DNA from 2 places in the Sutcliffiella sp. NPDC057660 genome. Region 2 is predicted to be linked to the other one. Evidence: a T-box and tRNA genes for the amino acid it is inferred to sense, from the RefSeq annotation. Region 2 holds a T-box; the other holds one or more tRNA genes.
What was found. The T-box of region 2 lies ahead of alaS (alanine--tRNA ligase). A T-box ahead of a tRNA ligase gene usually reads a tRNA of that ligase, here a tRNA-Ala.
Positions count from the first base shown of each region.

Region 1: it encodes a tRNA-Ala, which carries the amino acid that the T-box ahead of alaS (alanine--tRNA ligase) is inferred to sense. The anticodon was not compared.

Region 1 covers NZ_JBHVHV010000011.1:198,041-206,038, forward strand. The annotation lists gene ACFVAD_RS14660 (TRM11 family SAM-dependent methyltransferase) at 135-1,088, shown strand; gene ACFVAD_RS14665 (N-acetylmuramoyl-L-alanine amidase) at 1,085-1,795, opposite strand; gene ACFVAD_RS14670 (ChaB family protein) at 1,951-2,148, shown strand; gene ACFVAD_RS14675 (glutaredoxin family protein) at 2,223-2,462, shown strand; gene ACFVAD_RS14680 (zinc-dependent alcohol dehydrogenase) at 2,515-3,654, opposite strand; gene ACFVAD_RS14685 (DUF6241 domain-containing protein) at 3,853-4,398, shown strand; gene ACFVAD_RS14690 (YjcZ family sporulation protein) at 4,558-4,689, opposite strand; tRNA gene ACFVAD_RS14695 (tRNA-Ala) at 4,882-4,953, opposite strand; gene ACFVAD_RS14700 (MgtC/SapB family protein) at 5,016-5,717, opposite strand; gene ACFVAD_RS14705 (DMT family transporter) at 5,844-6,737, shown strand; gene ACFVAD_RS14710 (GNAT family N-acetyltransferase) at 6,752-7,261, shown strand; gene ACFVAD_RS14715 (GNAT family N-acetyltransferase) at 7,265-7,998, shown strand, end outside.
Region 2 covers NZ_JBHVHV010000010.1:21,288-29,285, reverse strand. The annotation lists gene ACFVAD_RS12720 (aspartate aminotransferase family protein) at 1-1,072, shown strand, start outside; gene ACFVAD_RS12715 (AI-2E family transporter) at 1,130-2,188, shown strand; T-box leader at 2,231-2,443, shown strand; gene alaS (alanine--tRNA ligase) at 2,498-5,131, shown strand; gene ACFVAD_RS12705 (IreB family regulatory phosphoprotein) at 5,209-5,475, shown strand; gene ruvX (Holliday junction resolvase RuvX) at 5,479-5,895, shown strand; gene ACFVAD_RS12695 (DUF1292 domain-containing protein) at 5,912-6,205, shown strand; gene ACFVAD_RS12690 (Rrf2 family transcriptional regulator) at 6,258-6,710, opposite strand; gene mltG (endolytic transglycosylase MltG) at 7,025-7,998, shown strand, end outside.

The sequences.
Region 1 (7,998 bases), on a different contig from region 2:
TTCTTGACCTACCCTGCAAAGTTAATCATATCTAAGGCTTGCCAAATTTTGATTAATCGGCTTTCATTGCTTTTTAAAAGATTTACCGATAAGCTTTAAAGGCAAGCATTAACAAGATAGAGGATGAGTAGTAGTTGGAAAAGAAATTGGACACCCAGGAATTTATTTATACATATGCAAGCAGCCCTGAAGAGCGATCCTTGAGCCACTTGGAGATGCGCTCTTTTTTTGGCATGGAATCACCCTATAACATAATAAAAAGCACCATTAACATAGATCCAAGCAGAAGCCCTTTTATAAGGGAACGTATCGAAGTTCTATATTCTGGGGATGAACTTTCGGATATTCTAGAGCAGGTCGAAGAAATAGATATGTTGGATAAGACGTTCAAAATCATCTTCATCAAGATTAATGACCTTGAAAAAGAAGCTCAAATTGAATACAACGAGAGAAGATTAATGGAACGGGACCTTGGGGCACGCATCCATGGAGAGGCGGATGTCCATAATCCCGCGCATATCTTTGGTATTGTGGCATATGGTGGTAGATGGTACTTTGGCAATTATCGTAAAAATGAAGCGGTATGGTTGAAGCACACAAAGAAGCCACGCGAATATTCCACTGCATTAAGCACTCGGGTCGCCCGCGCGGTTTCCAATTTAGCCGTTCCACATCCAGATGGAGTAAGAGCGATTGATCCATGTTGTGGAATCGGTACCGTACTGGTTGAAGCATTGTCCATGGGGATTCATATAGAGGGAAGGGATATTAACCCTTTGGTTACGGAGGGCTCTAGGGAAAACATTGCTCATTTCAACTTAAAAGGAAATGTGACATTGGGACCAATAGCGGATGTTACGGAAAAATATGATGTCGCAATCATAGACATGCCATACAACCTCTATACACATGCGACACCAGAAGATCAGGCAGACATCTTAAGACACGCTCGAAGAATAACGGATAAACTGGTCGTTGTTACCATCGAAACAATCGATGATATGATAGAAAAAGCGGGCTTTGAAATCAAAGACCGCTGTGTCACAAAGAAAGGGTATTTTTCAAGAGAAATACTTGTATGCTACTAAAACCCGATTTTTGACCAATCAAACAAGGAACCTGGATCCATTTTACGAACGGGGGCATATTCGTGGTGACCGACGATATGTTCCCGGTCATTTTTAATAGAGGGATGACGATTTAAAAGATCCACCAACAGCTCGTTCAATGCGGTATACTGTGCCTCGGTGTACCCGATATCTGTAGGGTCTATCCTCTCATAGATTTCCTCAGGGACGATAGGAAACATCTCTTCCTTTGTCCCGATAGCAAGCAATTCTATTCCAATTGAATATTCATTGAAACTATTATGGTAATGCTGATAATTTAAATCAATTCCTTTTCCCGCATGAAAGGCAACCCTGCTTTCCGGTACAAGATGATAAACCTCCCCATCTCTCCCAATCATGTAATGGGCCGACACTTCATATTCTTCAAACAAAGCATACACTTCATCCAGATTGTAGGGATCCTCCGGGTTACGCATGGCATTATTAGTGAAATGCAGCATCACATGGGTGACGGACCCGGATCGCATACGCGAATTCTGTTTGGGAAGCATCCAATCAGTTACCTCAATCCCTGGGATGAAGAAATCTCTCTCCCTCTCAGGGGCTCGATCATCTATTCGCTCCTCTACGGCAGTATCTGAAGGTATTTCCTTGGCGATTTCAGATGTGCAGCCTGCTAGCAGAAGAGCGACCATCAAACTGGCAAACAAAAGCATTTTTTTCATAAGCTACCCCTACTCTAGTTGATAAATTCAACATGATCTACTTTATTAATTCCTTGAGTATCATGGATTCTCCTTCCTTATGTGGGAAGTTTGTTTATTCAACTGAAGAAAAGGATAAGGATAATGTAAGAGTAAATACAAAGGAGGAAAGCGTGATGCCATATGATTCATTGAAAGATCTGCCAAAAGGCGTCAAAGACAATCTACCGAAGCACGGACAGGAAATCTATAAAGAAGCCTTCAACTCTGCCTCAGAACAATATGACAAGGAAGAAACCGCCCATAAGGTTGCATGGGATGCTGTGAAGAATAAATATAAGAAAAATGACAAGGATGAATGGGTCGAAAAGTAGGGAGCAGTTCCCTTATATATATGTGTCCCTTTATGGTAAAATGAAGCCAAAGCAAACATCAAGGAGGGCTTCAGATGAACCAGAAAGTTATCGTCTATTCCGCAAAGGGATGCAAGGACTGTGAATATGTAAAGGAATACCTGAAACAAGAGGAAATTCCCTTTGAAGTAAGGGATATCTTAGCAAATCCGGTCTACCAACAGGAAGTAGAAAAGTTCGGATTTATGGGAATTCCAGTTACTGCAGTCGGGGACAAAGCGGTAAAAGGATTCAATCCGATGGAGATCAACAAATTACTAGAGTCTGTAAAATAAGAAGCTGCAGTCGATTTTTCGACTGCAGCTTTATTCTTTCTATGCTTCTATATTAAGGCTTCAATACAACCTTTACACATTCATCTGCATGGTCATTAAAGATCTTGTAGGCTTCTCCAGCTTGATGAAGAGGCATTCGATGGGAAACGATTTCTGTAGGATCAAATTCCCCAGCGGTAATCATCTCAAATAGCTTTGGCATATAATGAATGACCGGTGCCTGTCCCATTTTAAGGTTGATATTCCGTTCAAAGATATTGCCAAGAGGGAACATGTTATATTTAGATCCATAGACGCCTGTCAGTTGGATGGTCCCGAATTTTCTGACTGCATTCATTCCAATTTCAAATGCGCTTAGGGTACCACCCTGCAGCTTAAGCTTTTGTCCGATCTCCTCCAGTGCCGATTTTTTGCCATCCATACCTACGCAATCAATGACAATGTCAGCACCACCATTCGTTATTTCTTTTATATGTGAGCCCAAATCTTTAAATTTATCAAAATTAAAGATTTCCACTTTATTCATCTTCTTGGCCCGTTCAAGTCTGTATGGAAGATTATCGACTGCTATCACGCGTTTCGCACCTTTCATCCATGCGAATTTCTGTACCATTAAGCCGATAGGTCCGCATCCAAGCACAACAACCGTATCATCACTATTCACCCCTGCATTTTCCACACTCCAATAAGCCGTTGGAAGAACATCTGACATAAAGAGCAATGCCTCATCCTCAAGTTCCACTGATTCTGGAATGACAAATGGCATGAAATTACCATAGGGAACACGTAAGAGCTCCGCCTGGCCACCTGGATGATTTCCATAACGTTCCGTGAAACCGAAGTATCCCCCAGTATCAACTTCCGGATTGGGATTGGAATGATCACACTGGCTCTCCCATTCATTTTTGCAATAGAAGCAGGTTCCGCAGGAAATATTGAAAGGAATGACCACTCTATCACCTTTTTTCACTTTCGTCACTTCGGGACCGACTTCCTCCACAATACCCATCGGCTCATGACCAACTACATAGTCCTTTTCAGTAGGCAATGCTCCCTGGTAAATATGCAAATCAGATCCACAAATGGCTGTGGAAGTAATCCTTACAATAATGTCATCCTTTTTCTGAAGGGATGCATCCGGAACCTCTTTGACTTTCATTTCCTTAATGCCCTGGAACGTTACAGCTTTCAATAAAATAACCTCCAATATTTAGGATAGTCTATTTATACCCTGTTCAGAAAAGTATTATCCTTGAAGGTTGGAAGTTTTAGAAAATGGAACTTTAGTACTTGTTCGACAAGAATACATACACTTTCTAAACTGTACTATAGTGTTTCATGGTTATGCCATTTACTGTATAATGAAGAATAAATAGGGAAAATGTGGGGAGTGGACAAAATAAAGATATTAAAAACCAATATGAAATGGCTGATAATTGTTGTCTTGCCACTTATCATTATTATGCTGGTGTATTACATTGCAACGGTCGAACCTGAATCGGGTGGGATTATTAAATTGAAAAATCCATTAACCGAAGAAGTGGAACCAGGGGCACAGATGAATTTTCAAGAAACCATCACAACAATAGAAGAAGATTTTGCATTTGATATGTCGGAATTGGCCGTTCAGAACGCCATTCACCATATGAGCCATCAAAAGGTGGAAGCGGATAAAAAATGGGGTGTCCTCCCTTTAACCGAGGAACGTGTCGATAGGTTGCTGCAAGTGGTTCAGCACAATAGGAATGACTACAAGCATGGAAGTTTGTACGAGGAAATTCTCTTAAAATGGCAGGATAAGAACTTTACAGCTGTCGATGATGACCACAATGCCATCTGGGAACTCCAGGATGGCTCTATCGGAAGGGCGACTGGGATTTTGAGTGCGAAGGAAGAGCAGGCGTTTATAGAGGAGAAATTCAGTAATAGGCAATAAACCTTTCTTAATAGTGGGAGAATCAAAAGTCTGTTAAGTTTCTTTTTCATAAATAGAAATAAGTCCCCCTGCAAATTAAACAGGGGGACTTACTGGTTTGATCAATCCTTTAAGGAAAGAGGGTGAAATAATTTCTGAGAATAGTCAAACTGAAAAAGTTTAATATCCTCCACAACCTCCGCCGTAACCTCCGCTGTAACTGCCACCTACAAATGCAGCTCCGACAATTACTAAAAGGATAAATAAAACAACCACCAATGAGAATCCGCCTTTATGACCATCATAGCTCATACTTCCACCACCTTTTGTTCAGGTGATTTATCTTATGTGAAAGTATGCGGAGGCGAAAGGGACAAATACACAAGAAAAGTAAAGTTAGTAAAAATGCCCCACTATGTCTTGCTCTCGTCAACTGTCATCTTTTGGTTGGAAATGTGTAATAAAAAAATCCTCAAAACCAATTGGCTTTAAGGATTATTGTTATGGAGCGGATGGGATTCGAACCCACGACCCCTTCGCTGCCAGCGAAGTATTCTCCCACTGAACTACCGCCCCGTTAAGACTGAATTTATTTTATCAAAAAATCTTTCTTTTGCAAATAGTTTCTCAAAAATATTTTAATCGATATTTTCTACTTCCGCTTGGAAAACTCCGGTCAAGCTTTTGATTTCATAATAGACATCTGTGGTATAGATGCTTTTCTTTGTTGTGATGATGCAATTCAGCACGATATCGTCTCTTTCCTCTTTTACTTTTACCCTTTTGATGTTGAGGTTCTTGCTATGAATCTCCTTCATGACCGTCGTTAGATTCACATCTTTTTCAATATATATTTTGACCTTTATTTCCTTTTCCTTGAGCTTTTTTGGCCCGATAACGTCAAATAGGGAAGGGATGACTTTAACACCTAAAATAATGAAGATTACTCCCGTTAAGGCCTCGACGAAAAAGCCTGCTCCGATAGTAATTCCGATTCCAGCGGATGCTAAAACAAGAGCAGCAGTCGTTAATCCGGAAATGGCCTCGTTGCTTCTTCTCATGATTACACCTGCACCTAAAAATCCGATTCCACTAATAACATAAGATGGAATACGTCCTGGATCCATCGGTCGTGAATACTCTTTGGAATAGAGAAATGCCGATTCGTAGGAAACAATGGTCAGAAGGCACGCCATCACGGATACGATGACACATGTTTTCAATCCTAGTGGCTTTCCTTTTAACTCCCGTTCCAATCCGATGATTACCCCGGCAACTGCTGCCAAGCTAAGTTTTATGATAAAATCATACTCTATGAAAAACTCCAAGATGTCTTCCATCGAACTCCTCCTCTATCTATGTATGCTGTAAAAAATAATAAATAAATGGTTAGAAAATTATAGCAATATTCAGTACAATTAGAAAGTAATATCTACATCATGGAATCTGGACAAGGAGACTGAAAAATGAATAAGTGGATGAATCCGTATATGGCCTTGGCAATCGGTGTCGTAACCGTATCAACATCAGCCATTTTTGTAAAGCTTGCAGAGGCTCCAGCAGGCGTGACTGCCTTTTATCGTCTGCTTTTCTCCGTACTGCTGATTTTGCCGATATTCCTATATAAGTATATGCAGGAATTAAAGGTTATAACGAAACGAGATTGGATCTTTTCCGTCGTTGCAGGGATCTTCTTGGCTTTCCACTTTATATTATGGTTTGAATCCCTTAACTATACTAGTGGAGCCAGTTCCACTGTACTGGTTACCTTACAGCCTTTGTTTGCATTTATTGGGACATACTTTTTCTTCAAGGAAAAGCTAAGTCCCAAATCCATTACAAGTGGAGCAATTGCGATCATCGGCAGCATCATCATCAGCTGGGGAGACTTCCGAATCAGTGGGATGGCACTTTTCGGGGATATACTGGCATTGGTTGCATGTGCATTGGTTACCGCCTATTTACTTTTTGGACAGGACGTCCGGAAAAGACTATCTCTCATTACATATACCTTTATTGTTTATGGAGTAAGCACGATTACGCTATTTTTTTATGTATTGCTCACGGGTGATTCTTTGACAGGCTATTCGGAAATGGATTGGTTATGGTTTCTGTTGCTTGCAATTCTACCCACCCTGCTCGGGCACTCCCTGTTCAATTGGGCAATCAAGTATATCAGTACCAATGTCATTTCCATGAGCATCTTATTTGAACCGATTGGTGCAGCCATTCTTGCCTATTTCGTATTGCAGGAATACATCACCTGGACACAGTTCACTGGTGGTATGCTGGTCATGCTCAGTGTGGCCTATTTTTTAAGAGACAACAAGAAAGCCAAACCTTTAGAGATGATAGAGTGAAGGGAGAGCAGAAAATGATTATAAGGCTGGCGGAGAAAGGTGATGAAGCATCCATTGCAAAAGTGCACGTGGATAGCTGGAAAACTACGTATAAAGGAATTATTGATGATAGCTACTTGGAATCCCTTTCCTATGAAAATAGAAAAAAGATGTGGGAGACAGCAATAGAGGCAGGATATGAGAAAGGTTGTCTTTTTGTAGCAGAAGTGGACGGCGATATCGTAGGTTTTGCAAGTGCGGGAACTGAACGGACGAAGAAATATGAGGTGGACGGAGAACTTTTTGCCATCTATATCCTTCAAAGCTGTCAGAAAAAAGGAATCGGAAAGGCGCTTTTTAGCAAAGTGCGTGAATTCATAATTGAGAAAGGCAACAAATCTATGCTTGTATGGGTGCTGGCTGACAATCCAAGTCGATCCTTCTATTTATCCCTTCACCCTGAGGAGATAGATACCGAACAAATACAAATCGGTGACCAGACATACGAAGAGGTAGCCTATGCGTGGAAATTTTTTGGAGAGTGAAAAATGATGGAGCTTGTTAAGGTTCAAGAGGCAAATGGGTTATCCGCTTTTTTAGAAAAGCACAAGGTGAGCAGGCACCCAATTATTGGGGGAGTACTTTCGGGCCTGCAAATTGGAATGGCCTATGTAGACAATCATGTTAACGCGAAGTTGCTTGTTGTATATGCCGTCCATGAAATGATTTATCTAATTGGGGAAATAGGAGGCCATGATTTTGAAAAATGGTTCCAGGCGGAGCTCCTTCCGATGGCGCGGGCCTTTAGTGAAGAGGACATCAATATAGAAACATATCCCCGAAAAGATGAAGCGGAAATGAAAAATATATTTCAAAGAATTCCTATTAAACAAGGAACAAGAGTGGCATTTGATTTTTCTAAAGAAGAGTATGTTTCTTCTAATAAAAAATTCAACCTACCTAAAGAATACAAAGTTGCATTCATAGACCGTGACATTCTCTTAAAGGATCATGATGATTTACTGACAGATGAAATATTGAAGTTTTGGCACTCCACTGATCTGTTTCTAGAAAGCGGACTTGGGGTGGCTGCCTATTACAAAGACAAAGTAATTGGAGCCTGCGTCTCGGTCTATCAGCATAATGGAATCAAGGAAATTGGAATTAATACCTATGATACTGCACATCGTGGCAAAGGAATTGCTTCCGCTATGGCCAATCTTTTTATTGAGGAGTGTCTGAAACGAGGAGATACGCCGAACTGGACAACGGAACTGTTTCG
Region 2 (7,998 bases):
TGAGAAACTGAATGAATGGCTCAATGATGAGTATGTTATTTTCTTTTCCAACAGCGGATCGGAAGCGAACGAGACCGCCTTCAAAATTGCAAGGCAGTATCATCTGCAATGCGGCGACCATAGCCGCTATAAAATCGTGTCCAGGTACAGGTCCTATCATGGCAATACGATGGGTTCGCTTGCGGCCACTGGACAGGCGCAGAGAAAGTACAAATACGAACCGCTGGCACCTGGATTTGTCCATGTCCCGCCGCCTGACACCTACCGCATGGAGGAGCCGATAACCGCAGATCCGATGCAGCTCAGGAGTGTAAAGGATGTCGACCAGGCTATGACATGGGAGCTGAGTGAGACGATAGCCGCCATGATTATGGAGCCGATCATTACGGGTGGAGGGATCCTGACACCACCGGATGGCTACATGAAAGCTGTCAGTGAGGTTTGCAAAAAGCACGGTGCCCTACTCATTGTGGATGAAGTGATCTGCGGCTTTGGCCGGACAGGCAAGCCATTCGGCTTCATGAACTATGATGTGAAACCGGATATCATCACCATGGCAAAGGGGATAACAAGTGCGTATCTTCCATTATCCGCAACAGCCGTCAAAAAGGAAATCTACGAGAAGTTCAAAGGGACGGAGGAATATGACTATTTCCGTCATGTAAACACCTTTGGGGGGAGCCCTGCATCCTGCGCTCTTGCGTTGAAGAATCTCGAGATCATGGAAAATGAGAAATTGATTGAACGATCAGCTGAAAAAGGGAAAGTCCTGCTTGGTGAGTTGAAATCTAGACTCTCTACCCACCCGTTTGTCGGAGATGTCCGTGGAAAGGGGCTGCTTGTAGGTATTGAATTGGTCTCCGATCGAGACACCAAAGAACCCATCTCACTGGATAAAATCAATCGTGTCATTGCCAGCTGCAAGCAAAAAGGTCTTATCATTGGGAAGAACGGTGCGACTGTTGCGGGGTACAATAATGTCCTGACCTTGGCGCCACCTCTCTCCATTGAGGATGAGGACCTGCAGTTTATTATTAAGACAGTCTCGGAATCTATTCTCGCTCTTGATTAAAAGGACTGCATAATAATTGAAAACTAAATAGACAATAACGAGTAGGAGGCGTTTCGCTTGAACAATCAGTGGAAATGGCTTTTACGCCTAGGTACACTTCTACTCGTTATGATCATTTTATATGTATGGATGAAGCTGAGCCCGTTCTGGACTCCGATACTAAGAATCATCCTGACTGTAAGCATCCCGTTTTTTATCAGTGTTTTTATTACATACCTGCTGCATCCGGTGGTCGAATATACGCACAACCGGGGCTTGCCAAGGCCGGTTGCCATCCTGATCATTTACCTGTTGTTTTTTGGCGGAATCGGATGGCTAGGGTACAAGGGCATCCCGGTCATCATCGATCAATTATGGGAGCTGTCCGAAAACTTCCCAAAGCTTGCACAGACATACAGCGACTGGATCAAGCAGATCCATACCAGTACATCCACCTGGCCGGACGGTATTCACGAAAAGGTGGATCAGACATTTTCGGAATTTGAAGATATGCTTTCAAGCCTCCTTGTAAAAGTGATTGCAGGATTAAAGGGGATCCTGAATTCTTTCTTTATTCTCATTGTCATTCCGTTTATCGTGTTCTACCTTTTAAAGGATTATGACCAGGTGAAAAAGACGGTCTGGTACCTGACTCCAAGAAAATGGCGAAAACCTGGAATGGCCTTTCTGCATGATGTCGACCAATCACTTGGCAGCTATATCAGGGGGCAATTGACGGTCTGTATCATAATAGGACTCCTTGCAACGGTCAGTTTGTGGCTTACCGGCATGCGATATCCCTTGGTGCTGGGTGTGATTATCGGGATAACCAATATCATCCCCTACTTTGGACCGGTAATCGGTGCATTTCCGGCTATCATTATCGCTGCCACCATATCGGTGAAAATGGTTTTCCTTGTCATTATCATTATCTTCGGATTACAGTTCGTAGAAGGTAATATACTGTCCCCTCTGATAGTAGGGAAGAGTCTGCATATACATCCGGTTCTGATCATCCTTGCCCTTTTGATCGGGGGTGAAATTGCCGGTGTTGTCGGACTGATTTTGGCTGTCCCTGTTTTTGCTGTTTTAAAAGTGACGATCACTCATATCAGCAGTCATTTTATCAAGCATTGACAAACAGGGAGACTGTTGCATATAATCTTTACATCTACATATTTTAATTCAAAGAAGGATCAAGTATGCTAAAGCCCTTCCTAATAGAGAGGAATTCCTCAGGCTGAAAGGATTCCAGGAAGAAGAGTTGCAGAAAGCTAATCCGGAGTGCGGGGTAAAATCCTGCCGGTTTGCACCGTTAAAGCATCTGAGAGATGATGGGCCAGTCCTGTCATAATCAGGGTGGTACCGCGAGAATACACTCTCGTCCCTGTTTTGGGGACGGGAGTTTTTTGTTTTTTTACAAAAGAAAAAGGAGGATATATCGAAATGAAACACTTAACTTCTGCGCAAGTCAGACAAATGTTTTTAGATTTCTTCAAAGAAAAAGGACACTCTGTAGAACCAAGTGCATCACTTGTTCCACATGAAGATCCTTCCCTTTTATGGATCAATAGTGGGGTGGCAACACTTAAAAAGTATTTTGACGGAAGAGTGATTCCGCAAAACCCACGCATATGCAACGCACAAAAATCGATTCGTACCAACGATATTGAAAATGTAGGGAAAACAGCCCGACATCACACATTCTTTGAAATGCTTGGGAACTTTTCCATTGGAGAATACTTCAAAAAAGAAGCAATCGACTGGGCATGGGAGTTTCTTACGAGCAAAGAGTGGATCGGCTTTGAAGCTGAAAAACTTTCCGTGACCATCCATCCGGAAGACGAAGAAGCATATCGTTATTGGAATGAAGTAATAGGAATTCCTGCAGAAAGAATCATCCGTCTCGAGGGGAACTTCTGGGATATCGGGGAAGGTCCAAGTGGTCCTAACACCGAAATCTTCTATGACCGCGGGGAATCCTACGGAAATGACGAGAACGACCCTGAGCTATATCCTGGTGGGGAAAATGAGCGTTATCTGGAAATATGGAATCTTGTATTCTCCGAGTTCAACCATAACCCTGATGGCACCTACACACCGCTGCCGAAGAAAAACATTGATACAGGTATGGGTTTGGAGCGTATGGTTTCTGTTATTCAGGACGTTCCGACAAACTTTGATACTGACCTGTTCATTCCGATCATCCAGGCAACAGAGAGTGTATCAGGTGAGAAATACGGAATGGAGAATGATAAAGATGTGGCATTCAAAGTAATCGCCGATCATGTCCGTACTGTAACATTCGCTGTAGGCGACGGAGCCCTGCCATCCAATGAGGGTCGCGGTTATGTGTTGCGCCGTCTATTAAGAAGAGCGGTCCGTTATGCAAAACAGCTTGGAATCAACCGTCCGTTCATGCATGACCTAGTACCTGTAGTAGCAGAAATCATGGTCGACTTCTACCCGGAAGTAAAAGAAAAGAAGGAATTTATCCAACGAGTGATCAAAACGGAGGAAGAGCGTTTCCACGAGACATTGAATGATGGTCTTGCTATTTTATCCACTGTTATCGCTAAGGCGAAAGAAGAAGGCTTTAACGTCATCTCCGGGGCAGATGCGTTCCGTCTTTATGATACGTACGGCTTCCCGGTGGAGCTGACAGAAGAGTATGTAGAAGAACAGGGAATGACCTTGGATCATGCAGGTTTTGAAAAGGAAATGGAAATGCAGCGTGAACGTGCCCGTTCTGCTCGCCAGGACGTGGATTCCATGCAGGTTCAATCAGGGGTTCTAGGTGAAGTACGTTCCCAAAGTACGTTTGTCGGGTACGATCAGTTATCCACTACATCCACGATTTCCGTTATCGTGAAAAATGGGGAGCTTGTTGATTCCGCCGAAGCAGGTGAAGAAGTGCAGGTCATCCTTTCCGAAACGCCGTTCTATGCAGAAAGCGGTGGACAGGTAGCGGACCACGGATATATTGCTGGAGAAAGCGGAAGAGGCTTTGTAAAGGACGTTCAAAAGGCTCCAAACGGCCAGAACCTTCATTCCATCCTTGTTGAAGAAGGTGTACTGAACAGAGAGCAGACCGTTAAGGCGGAAGTGCATGCAAACAACCGTGCGCAAATCATCAAAAACCATACAGCTACACATATCCTGCATCAGGCTCTGAAAGATGTTTTGGGTACACATGTCAATCAGGCAGGGTCTCAAGTAACGGCAGATCGACTGCGATTCGACTTTTCCCACTTCGGGCAGGTAACACAGGAGGAAATCGAAAAAATTGAAGGAATCGTCAACGAAAAAATCTGGGCGAATCTGGATGTTGTCATTGAAAACAAGTCCATTACAGAAGCAAAAGCGATGGGAGCAATGGCATTATTCGGCGAAAAATATGGTGACATCGTACGTGTGGTGCAGGTGGACGACTACAGCCTTGAGCTTTGTGGTGGATGCCATGTACAGAACACCTCTGTAATCGGCCTATTCAAAATCGTCTCTGAATCTGGTATCGGTGCAGGAACACGCCGTATGGAAGCTGTGACTGGCGAAGGCGCGTACCGTCTATTGAATGATCAGGTGCAGCTTTTAAAGGATGCTGCTGCCAAACTGAAAACGAAGCCTCAGGAAGTAGGAAGCAGAATCGATGTTCTTCTTTCTGATATGAAGGAGCTTCAAAGAGAAAACCAATCCCTTGCTGCTAAGCTTGGAAACATTGAAGCATCCAGTCTTTCTGACAAAGCGAAGGAAGTAAATGGAGTGACCATGCTAGTAAGTAAAGTGGCAGGAACGGATATGAACAATCTCCGTACAATGGTGGACGATTTAAAAACCAAGCTTGGTTCTGCTATCATAGTACTTGCAAGTGTACAGGATGGAAAAGTGAACATTTCTGCTGGTGTAACAAAAGATTTAATTGAAAAGGGCCACCATGCCGGAAAAATCGTAAAAGAAGTGGCAACCCGTTGCGGCGGAGGCGGTGGCGGCCGTCCTGATATGGCTCAAGCTGGCGGAAAAAACCCGGAACAAGTCGATCAGGCGCTACAATCTGTGGAAGAATGTATAAAATCCGTTTAACATTGTTGAAAATTGGTGTACAATAAAGGTAACAATTTACAAGCAGATTAAAGAAGTCTAAAAGAGAGGTGCATACCATGAGCTCCTTTGACAAAACTATGAAGTTCAACTTCCAGGAAGAAACAATGGAAGCAAATGTAAATGAAGTATTAACGACAGTACATGATGCATTACAAGAGAAAGGGTACAACCCGATCAACCAAATTGTCGGCTACCTCCTTTCTGGTGACCCAGCTTACATTCCACGTCACAAGGATGCAAGATCATTAATACGGAAAATTGAGAGGGACGAGCTAATCGAAGAATTAGTGAAGTCTTATCTAAACCAGCATCGCAAGGAGTAGTACATGCGCATTTTAGGCTTAGACGTAGGTTCCAAAACGGTAGGAGTTGCCATCAGCGATGAAATGGGATGGACTGCTCAAGGATTGGAAACGATAAAAATTGATGAAGCGGTAAAGAACCTCGGCTTTAAACGGTTGAAGCAGATAATTGCTGAATACAAGCCTGAAAAAGTGGTCATTGGCCTTCCGAAGAATATGAACGGGACCATTGGCCCTCGAGGGGAAGCAAGCCGGCATTACGGTGAAATGCTGACTTCAAAAACCGGACTCCCTGTCATCTACTGGGACGAAAGGCTTTCTACTGTAGCAGCAGAGAGAATCCTGATCTCTGCTGACGTAAGTAGAAAAAAAAGAAAACAAGTAATAGACAAAATGGCTGCAGTAGTGATTCTGCAAGGATACCTGGATAGCCAACAATAAACCTGAGGTGAATAGAATGGAACACGGTGAAAAGCAAATTACAGTAGTAGACGAAGACGGCAACGAACAGCTTTGTGAGGTATTATTTACTTTCGAATCAGAGGAGTTCGGAAAGTCTTATGTTCTTTACTATCCAGTTGGAGCGGAAAATGACGATGAGGACGATATCGAAATCCACGCTTCCAGCTTTGTGCCAAACGAAGAAAACGAAGAAAACGAAGAAGGCGAACTTCAACCGGTTGAAACGGATGAAGAGTGGGATATGATTGAAGAAATGCTAAATACATTCATGGCTGAGGACGAGGAATAAGCCGTACTCTCCACATAAAAATAGCAAGCCCGGATATCCGGGCTTGCTATTTTTATGTGGATGGTTTTGGACGCTCAAATAACAAAGAGGACAATTGTTCCTTATTAGAAGCAAGATCCTCCAGGCTATACTGATCAAGTACGGACAAGAATGCCTGGGTAGCTTGATGTAGGGCCCCCTTCAGTTTACAAGCGGGGGACAATATGCAGGTCTGATGGTCCTGAAAACACTCCACGATATGAAAATCCTCTTCTGTATTTCTCACCACGGCCCCAATTTTGATGTTTTTTGGGGATACGGCAAGTTTCAGGCCACCGTTGCGGCCCCTGATCGTTTCTATGTACCCTAATTTCCCCAGGTGGAAAATGACTTTCATCAAATGGTTTTTGGAAATGCCGTAGGAATCCGCAATGTCCTTGATTTGGACGAGTTTTTCTGAAGATGGCACACTCGCTAAATATATTAATACTCGCAAGGAGTAGTCGGTATACATGGTTAATTTCATAATTTCCCTCCACCTTCATTTTACCACAAATTTTCTGTTTTCATAAAAAGTTAAACGTATATCCCAAAGCAAGCCCTGTTGCATGAAAGAGAACGGTGCAGTAAACGATAAGAAAATGAATACTGCCAGTAGCCTAAAGAAGATTCTCCTGAAGAAAACAATAACGTTTATATCCCTAAAGACCTAGCTTTCGTAGAATGAAATAGGTAATTGTACACGATAAAATTGTCGAAAATCCAAAAGAATAAATATTTTTGTCAAAATTTATTTGAAATTGTTGTATAATTAATAATTGTGCGAGAGGGGGTCTTTTTTTGTCTGAGAAAAAGAGTAAAGACTATATCGAAGAGAAGTTAAAAGAGAAGCACCATGAGGCGAAAATTGTTCGCCGCATCGTATTTACCGTATTTGTCATTCTAATGCTAGTCCTAACCGGTGTAATTGGCGGCGGATATTTTTACATAAAAAATGCCTTGAAACCAGTTGATGAACAAAATAAAGAAACAAAGCAAATAGAAATACCAATCGGGTCCTCCCCGACAACCATCGGAAAAATCCTGGAGGAAAACGGGATTGTTCATAATGCGAAGATATTTCGCTATTATGTAAAATTTAAAAGTGAATCCGGATTCCAGGCTGGCGAGTACGCATTCAGCCCAGCCATGTCCCTGGATGAAATTATCGGCCAGTTGAAACAGGGCAGAGTCATGCAGGAGGTTGTGTTCCAAGTTACCATTCCGGAAGGACGACAGCTTACCCAGATAGCCACGATCCTGGCAAGCAGAACTAATATTGAAGAAGAGGAATTCCTTGAGGTTGTCAATGATCCTCAGTTTGTTCAGAAGATGATCGATAAGTATCCATCCATCCTGACCGAGGAAGTCTTGAACGAGGAAGTGAAGTATCCTCTCGAAGGGTACTTGTTCCCGGCTACCTATCCATTTTATGTGGAAGATCCGACTGTAGAGGAAATCATTGAAACGATGCTGCAAAAAACAGTCGAAGTGGTCGCCGAGTATGAAAATCTTATGCGTCAAAAGGAATATACTGCGCATCAGCTTCTTACAATGGCAAGTATGATTGAAGCGGAGGCGACCAATCAGGAAGATCGTGAATTTATTGCCAGTGTGTTCTACAACCGTCTGGAGATCGACATGGCTCTTCAAACGGATCCTACCGTCCTTTATGCACTTGGGGAGCATAAGGATCGAACCCTATATGAACATTTGGAAGTTGATTCGCCATATAACACTTACCTGAATACAGGGATGCCACCTGGACCGATTGC